2 regions of the Neisseria oralis genome follow, and region 2 is predicted to be linked to the other one. Evidence: riboswitches for the same ligand, from Rfam matches in the RefSeq annotation. Region 2 holds a riboswitch; the other holds the start of a gene.
What was found. A riboswitch is a leader RNA that binds a small molecule or an ion and turns the genes downstream of it on or off. The one in region 2 is predicted to bind thiamine pyrophosphate.
Positions count from the first base shown of each region.

Region 1: linked by a shared signal. The riboswitch ahead of ACI43T_RS03420 (NRAMP family divalent metal transporter) and the one ahead of thiM (hydroxyethylthiazole kinase) in region 2 are both predicted to bind thiamine pyrophosphate.

Region 1 covers NZ_JBJGEB010000003.1:5,618-9,768, forward strand. The annotation lists gene gdhA (NADP-specific glutamate dehydrogenase) at 1-406, shown strand, start outside; gene ACI43T_RS03420 (NRAMP family divalent metal transporter) at 566-1,780, opposite strand; TPP riboswitch at 1,864-1,957, opposite strand; gene rplS (50S ribosomal protein L19) at 2,059-2,424, opposite strand; gene trmD (tRNA (guanosine(37)-N1)-methyltransferase TrmD) at 2,438-3,184, opposite strand; gene rimM (ribosome maturation factor RimM) at 3,184-3,693, opposite strand; gene rpsP (30S ribosomal protein S16) at 3,710-3,958, opposite strand; gene ACI43T_RS03445 (bifunctional acetate--CoA ligase family protein/GNAT family N-acetyltransferase) at 4,035-4,151, opposite strand, start outside.
Region 2 covers NZ_JBJGEB010000007.1:39,729-43,879, forward strand. The annotation lists gene ACI43T_RS07830 (TonB-dependent hemoglobin/transferrin/lactoferrin family receptor) at 1-1,368, opposite strand, end outside; gene ACI43T_RS07835 (hypothetical protein) at 1,562-1,693, shown strand; TPP riboswitch at 1,665-1,767, shown strand; gene thiM (hydroxyethylthiazole kinase) at 1,880-2,686, shown strand; gene thiD (bifunctional hydroxymethylpyrimidine kinase/phosphomethylpyrimidine kinase) at 2,706-3,518, shown strand; gene ACI43T_RS07850 (OsmC family protein) at 3,646-4,062, shown strand.

The DNA.
Region 1 (4,151 bases), on a different contig from region 2:
CAAATGCGACATCGCTCTGCCTTGTGCGACTCAAAACGAATTGGACGAACAAGATGCAAAAACGCTGTTGGCAAACGGCTGTTTTGTCGTTGCCGAAGGTGCAAACATGCCGTCAACGCTGGGTGCTGTCGAACAGTTCATTAAAGCAGGTATTTTGTACGCTCCGGGTAAGGCGTCCAATGCCGGCGGGGTGGCCACTTCCGGCTTGGAAATGAGTCAAAACGCCATTCGTTTGTCTTGGACGCGTGAGGAAGTCGATCAACGATTATTCGGCATTATGCAGAGTATCCATGAATCTTGCTTGACGTACGGTAAAGAGGGAGACAAAGTCAACTATGTCAACGGTGCGAACATTGCCGGTTTCGTTAAAGTTGCCGATGCTATGCTGGCTCAGGGTATCGTTTAAATCATAGGGTTTAGTATATAAAGGCCGTCTGAAAAATTTGCCGGGTATTCTCAATCCTGTACAAATCTTTTCAGACGGCCTCTTTTAAAAAAACGACCGTCGAAATTTTTATGGAAAACCGTAATCAAAAATTTCGGCGGTTAGTTTTATGCGATTTATTCAAACCCAAATTAAATAGACAATGGCAGTGATAATGAGCGAAATCCAGCCCAGCCAAGCTAAAGGTATGAGCCACAGCGGTTTGGGTGCATATTGTTTGGCTAAATTCAGATTAAGCCATGCGAAAACGGGTGCAGATAGGAAAGAGGCAGTCATGGCGAACGGTATCATTTTTCCGATGGCACTGTTGAAGAACTGTATCAATACAAAGGACAAAATACATACTCCAAAGAGCCAATATCGCAATTTCGTTCCGTCATGACCAAGAGGTTTTTTGAGAAGTAAGTCCACGGCCTGCATGTTGCAGCGGGAATAGCCGTCTACGGCAACGATGGTTGTACCATAAATGCAGGCAAAGGCAACAAAGATAATTGGCAGGCGAGTCCATTCACCGATGCTGTGGGTATACATATCGACAAACTGGCTGATAAATTTCCCTCCGCTTAATGGCGTTGTGGTTTTTCCGTATTGCACTAATGCGCCGAGTGCCATGAACATCAAGGCTAAGACGATAGTTAATATATAGCTGGTATTGAAATCAATCATGCGTTTCGGGCGATAGTCAGGATTAAGCTTGTTTTTTTCAATAACCCACATTGAGCTGGAAACGCTTAATTCCATCGGAGCAGGCATCCAACCCATCAAGGCGGCAAAGAAAGGGATGGCAGTTATTGTCCACGGCGACGTAACAGTGAAATCGGGTGCAGGAGCGGCAGTGCCTTTGTTGAAAGCCATCAAAAGGGCTAGCAAGGTAATGATACTGAGGCTGAACATAATCCATTTTGATATTTTGTCCAAAGATTGATATTGACGGCTGAACAGTAGGATTAAGAAACTGGCAAGTGTAGCAGCATTTAATATGTTGAGAGGAAGGTTAAATGGTAGCAACATTCCAAGCAATACGGCGGAAAGCAGCGTTCCTCCTGCAATATTGATGATGGTGGCGAAAAAATTGAAAACCAAAAACAGATAAAGATAAAGGCGGCCCTTCCCAGCATATCCTTCAAGCAAGGTTCGGTTATTCACGCTGCTGTAATCAAAGGCAATGCGAAAGAAAGGGTATTTTAATAGATTGACTAATAAAATAAAAAAGGCAAGTTGGTAACCATAATATGCACCGGCTTGAGTGGAAGCAATGATATGGGAGCCGCCGACACAAGATGAGGCCATGATGATACCGGGGCCGAATTGGCGTGAAAAGTTTTTCCAAAACATTTGGATTCCTCAAAGCTGACAGGGGATGAGACAAACAAAAAACCTGTTTCCTAAAAAAACGAAAGAAACAGGTTTTTTAAATCATCAGCTTAAAGCAAACTCCCCACGACAGTATTAACTGTATCGGGTGCGAAGGGTTTTTCTCAGCCGCATGATGCAGCACCCCTGTTTCCTTGGAAAGAATGATTCTAGCAAATTCCGATATGGGTCGAAAGGCCGTCTGAAACGGTTGCAAAAATGCCCGCCGGTGGGGGCGGGCATTTCTTGATTGGAAGGAATTAACCTTTGCGTGCGGGCAGTTTTTCTTTAATGCGTGCCGCTTTACCAGTCAGACCGCGCAGGTAGTACAGTTTGGCACGACGCACGTCGCCACGACGTTTCACTTCGATTTTTTCTACGGAAGGAGAATATAGTTGGAATGTACGCTCAACACCTTCACCGCTGGAAATTTTGCGGACGATGAAGTTGCTGTTCAAACCGCGGTTACGACGGGCGATAACGACACCTTCGTAGGCCTGTAAACGGCTGCGGTTACCCTCTACTACGCGTACGGAAACGACTACGGTGTCGCCGGGTGCGAATTCAGGGATTTCTTTGTTCAAACGAGCAATTTCTTCTTGCTCTAATTGTTGAATCAAGTTCATTGTTTTTCCTAAGTTATGATTGGATTTCCTGTTGCTCTTGCAAGATTTCTTTTAAGAGGCGGGATTCCTTTGGGATTAAACTGTGCTTTGCCAATAAATCGGGGCGGCGCTCTAAAGTGCGTTGCAGCGATTGTTTCAACCGCCACTCGGCTATCAGGCCGTGATTGCCCGAACGCAGTACGTCCGGAACGCTCATGCCTTGAAATTCTAAGGGTTTGGTGTAATGAGGGCAGTCCAAAAGGCCGTCTGAAAACGAATCTTGCTCGGCGGACTGAATATCGCCCAATACGCCCGGTATTAACCGTAATACAGCATCCATCAACATCATGGCCGGAAGTTCTCCGCCGGAGACGACGAAATCCCCCATACTGATTTCTTCGTCGACACTGCTTTGCAGCAAACGTTCGTCTATGCCTTCGTAGCGGCCGCAAAGTAGAATCAGGTTTTCCGATTCGGCCAATTCGGCGGCTTTTTGCTGTGTGAAAGGCTGCCCTTGCGGACTTAGGTAAATAACCCTGCCGCCGCCACAGGCTTGTTTCGCTTGGTCGATTGCAGCTTGTAATGGCGGAGCCATCATTATCATTCCTGGTCCGCCGCCAAAAGGACGGTCATCGATATAGCCGAGTTTGTTGTCGGCAAATCTGCGCGGATTGATAGCTTGGAACCGCCAGAGTTTTTGTTTCAATGCGCGACCGGTTACACCGTATTCGGTGATACTGTCGAACATTTCGGGAAACAGGGTGATGCTTTGTATAAACATCAATAATCCAAGCCCCAGTCTGCCGTGATGGTTTTGCTGTCGTGATTAACGGTTTCAATATAGTTGGATACAAACGGAATCAGAATTTGCTTGTCTGTGCCCTGAATGACTAATACGTCGTTCGCGCCGGTTTCCATCAGGTTTTTGACGGTACCCAGTGTAATGCCTTCCTTGTTGACGACGGTCATGCCGACTAAATCCGTCCAATAGTATTCGTCTTCTCCGGCAGGGGAGAATTCGTCACGTGGAATTTCTACGGTATAACCGCGTAAGGCAAACGCTTGGTCGCGGTCATCAATGCCTTCGAACTTAACTTGGAGTTCGTCTCCTACCAGCTTCCCGGCTTCAAGCACAACATTCAGGGTTTTCCCGTTTTTGCTTAATAGCCACTCGGGGTAGTCCAACAGACTGTCCGGGTATTCGGTATCAGCTGCGATTTTCAACCAGCCTTTAATGCCGAATACGCCTTTAATGTAGCCCATGGCTACCCGTTGTTGAGTGTCGGTCATGGCAGGAATTGTGGATTTAAGCAGCGGCTTTTTGATTTTTAATCAATTTAGTGACTGCATCGCTGACTTTTGCGCCTTGTGCAATCCAGTGGTTCAAACGGTCTGCGTTCAGACGTACGCGTTCTTGTTTTTCGTTTGCGACGGGGTTGTAGAAGCCGACGCGTTCAATAAAGCGGCCGTCTCTGCGGTTGCGTGAGTCAGTTACGATTACGTTGAAGAAAGGGCGGTGTTTGGAGCCGCCTCGAGCCAAACGGATAACTACCATTTTGAGTCCTTTTTGAGAAATACGGATATCTAGAAACGGTCAATTTTAGGGTAATTTGTGGTTTTTATGCAAGCTTTTATTGCCGGAATTTGCGTTTTGGGGCGGTTGGCGGCGGCAGGAGGCTGAGCCTGGCTTGGTATAAATCTTTGTCTGTATTGGAGTCGGACAGTGCAAATCCTAATTTTCGGGCGAG
Region 2 (4,151 bases):
GTGGTCGTAACGGATGCCCGCGCGACTTGAAAACACGTTGTTCCATTGGATTTGGTCGGACAGCGAGAAACCGTAGTTGGTGGTTTTCACCGGATGCTGAATCGTGCTGGTCGTGCGGGAAATACGGCCGCTGAAATAATAATCGTCGCGGTTTAAGTTTTCGAAATCACGCCGACTGGCGAAGGTTTTGAACGACAGGCGGTGCTGCCCGCCCAGTTGCAACGGCTGGCTGTCCAAACGCAAAGTAAAACGTTTGAATCGGGTGTCCATGCTGCGGTTGTATATTTCGTCCAAATCCTTCTGATTGTAGTTGCGCGTCCAGGTGGAATAATCCATCGGGAACGAGCCTTTGTTGTTAACCGCCGCCACTTTGGTTTTCTGATAATCGAAGTCTGCCTTCAACAACGACAACCAATTTGAATCAGGCGTCCATTCGTAAAACAGGTTGGCATTGCGCCGTTTGTTTACATCGTCGGCTTCGCGCCACGCGGAAGTCATCAAATTATAAGATTCTTCATTTGTGTAATTATGTCCCTGCTGGCCGTTGAGCGACGCGCCGATACGGTGGTTTTCGTTAATCTGATAACCGATTTTGGCCAAGAAGCTGTGGTATTTGTGTTTGGACGGATCAGGAATGCCGCGTGCCGAACCGCGGATATTCGTGCCGCTGCCCGCACCTTCCACCGCATAGCCGCGGTTGCCCGCGCTTTCGGTTTCATGGCCGCGCCGTTGTGAATACAGCAAGGCTGCATCGACGCTGCCGTTATCCATGCCGAAGCCGACTGTGTTCGTCCATTCGCGGTTGCGGCTGCTGTAACCGTTTTTCATCATCACGCCGAACTGCCGCTCCGGCAGCAGCAAATCACGTCCTTGCAGGGTTTGGTAATTCACGCCGCCGCCCAAGGCGCCGCTACCGGTATTGAAAGAGTCCGCCCCTTTTACGATGTCGATGTTGCGCACCAACTCAGGGTCGATGGACAAGCGTGAACTGTTGAAATTGCCGTAGCGGGCATACAGTGAGTTTTCTTCCGAATCAGGCAGGCTCACGCCGTCGATGCTGACACCGACACGGTTGCCTTCCACGCCGCGAATGGCAAAGCCTTTCTGATGGCGGCCGCTGTCGCTCAGGCCGACATCGGTGGAATAGCGCACCAAGTCTTTGTTGTCGCGTATCATTTCCTGTTGGATGCGGCCGAGGTTGACCCGTTCCACGGCGGCGGGCGCGTTGCGATGTCCTTTTACCGTTACCTGCTTCAGTTCGGTCTGTGCGGGAGCGGTTTCGGATGCGGCGTCGTCCGCGGCGAAAACGGGATTGCCGAAGATGCTGCCGATAAGGGCGGCAAGGGGGAGTATGTGTGATGGTTTCATGGCTTAAATATCTCGAATGATTGAAATAGCCCGTTATTGTGGAGAATCAGTTTTTGTATAAAATTGTTAATGATAATATAAATCGTTTTGTTTTAATCTGCAATTTCATTTTTACATTTATTTAGGAAAATGTTGTTTTATTAGGCATAAAAAGAGGTTTTACGGCTTGTTTTTGTAATATACCGTTAATTAAGTGGTGGTTTGCTTATTTGCAGCGACGCGCGGCCTGTTTTCAGACGGCCTCAATGAAGTGAACGGCGCGGTTTGCGCCGGTATGCCGGTTTGCGCTAAGATAGCCGCAGAAGTCGGGGTGCTGCTGCCGTAACGGGTGGCGGCTGAGATGATACCCGTGAACCTGATACAGATAATGCTGGCGTAGGAAACTGATGAAACTTTTTGTATTTTTTCGTTTTTTGGAAAAGCACGGCTTCCGCCCGGTTCGGAAGGCGTGCTTTTTTGTATTCCGGCGCGGTTTCAGACGGCCGGCAACACGTTTAGCGGAGCGGTGATTATGCAGATTCGTTTTTTAGACAAGGTGCGCAGGCAAAATCCGTTGGTACACAACATCACCAACGGCGTGGCGATGAATTTTACCGCCAACGGTTTGCTGGCGCTCGGCGCGTCGCCGATTATGGCGGACGAAGTATCGGAAATGGCGGACATGGCGGCGATATGTTCCGCGCTGCTGATTAATATCGGCACGTTGCGCCGGCAGACCGTCGAGGCGATGCTGGCGGCGGGGAAGGCGGCCAACGCGCGCGGGATTCCGGTGGTGTTCGATCCGGTCGGCGCGGCGGCGACGCAGTTCCGGCGCGATACGGTGGAGCGGCTGCTGGCCGAAGTCCGGTTTGCGGCCATACGCGGCAATGCGGCGGAAATGGCTTATATTGCGGGCGGCGCGTGGCAGGGTAAAGGGGTCGACGCGGGCGGCGGCGCGGCAAATGCGGCGGAAGTCGCGGCAACGGCGGCGAAGCGTTACGGCTGCGTGGCGGCGGTGAGCGGCGCGACCGATTATGTTTCAGACGGCCTCTGCACAGTCGCGGTGGCGAACGGTACGCCGCTGTTTCCGAAAATCACGGCTTCGGGCTGCCTGCTCGGTTCGGTCATCGCGGCGTTTCTGGCCGTGGCGCCGGAGCAGGAATATTTGGACGCGGCCGCCGAGGCGTGCACGGTGTATGCCGTTGCGGGCGAGACGGCGGCCGAAGGGCTGGCGGCGGCGCAGAGCGGTACGTTCGGCGTCAGATTGGTGGACAGCCTTGCGGCGGTAACGGCGCGGCAGGTCTCGGAAGCGGCACGCACGAGTGTGCAGGCCGTCTGAAAACACAAGGAGGTTGGAAATGGAACAAGAACGGTTCGTACAGACATTAACCATCGCAGGCTCGGATTCCGGCGGCGGCGCGGGCATTCAGGCGGATTTGAAAACCTTTCAGATGCGCGGCGTATTCGGCACCAGCGTCGTTACCGCGGTAACGGCGCAGAACACGCTCGGCGTGGCGGCGGTGCACCTCGTGCCGACCGAGGTTATCCGCAGCCAGATTGAAGCCGTGCGCGACGATTTCCAAATCAGCGCCTTCAAACTCGGTATGCTGGGAACGGCGGAAATCATCGAATGTGTGGCCGAATGCCTGAAAGAATGCAGTTTCGGCCCGATGGTACTCGACCCCGTGATGATAGCCAAAGGCGGCGCGCCGCTGCTGCACGATTCGGCGGTGGCGGCGATGAAGCGGCATCTGCTGCCGTCGGCCGACGTGCTGACGCCCAACCTGCCCGAAACGCAGGTGCTGACCGGCGTCGATGTGGAAAACGCGCAAGACGCCGAACGCGCGGCGCGGATTTTGCAGGATGCCGGCGTGAAGACAGTCGTCATCAAAGGCGGCCATTCGGGCGGCAGCCGCAGCGCGCAATGCACGGACTGGGTGTTCCTGCCCGACGGGGAAAAACTGGAGCTGTCGGGCCGCCGCTACCCGACGCCGCATACGCACGGCACGGGCTGCACGTTTTCTGCCTGCGTAACGGCGGAGCTGGCCAAGGGCTTCAGTGTGGAGAATGCGGTGAAAACGGCGAAAGCCTATATCACCGCCGCCATCGCCAATCCGCTGAACATCGGTTCGGGACACGGGCCGGTCAACCATTGGGCGTATCGGGACTGAAGGCCGTCTGAAAAAACGCGGCCGGCTTCCCGATTCTGCCGGCCGCCGAAATGATTTACAATCCGCACTGTTTTCAAACCAAAGCCGCCGCTTAACGCGGGGCGGCATTTCAGGACAGGATAAAATCATGCAGATTACTTCAAAATGGATGGACGGTATGTGTTTCGTGGCGACCGACGAGGCCGGCCACAGCGTGGTCATGGAAGGTTCGGCGGCGGAAGGCTGCGTCAGACGCGGCCCCAGCCCGATGGAAATGCTGCTGATGGGCGTGGCGGGCTGCTCCAGCACGGACGTGGTCATGATTGTCGAAAAGCAGCGGCAGGACATCACCGGCTGCCAAGCGGCGGTAACGGCCAAACGCGCCGAAGAGCCGCCGCGCGTGTTCACTGAAATCCATATCCATTTCACGGTAACCGGCCGCGGCCTGAAAGCGGGCGCGGTCGAACAGGCCGTCCGGCTTTCCGCCGAAAAATACTGTTCCGCCTCGATTATGTTGGGCAAAACGGCCAAAATAACCCACAGCTTCGAAATTGTCGAAGCATAACGTTTCAGACGGCGCTGCAGGCCGTCTGAAAACTGGCAAGAAAAGTCCGCGCTGGTTATAATGGCAACAAAAAACAGGCAGATATATTC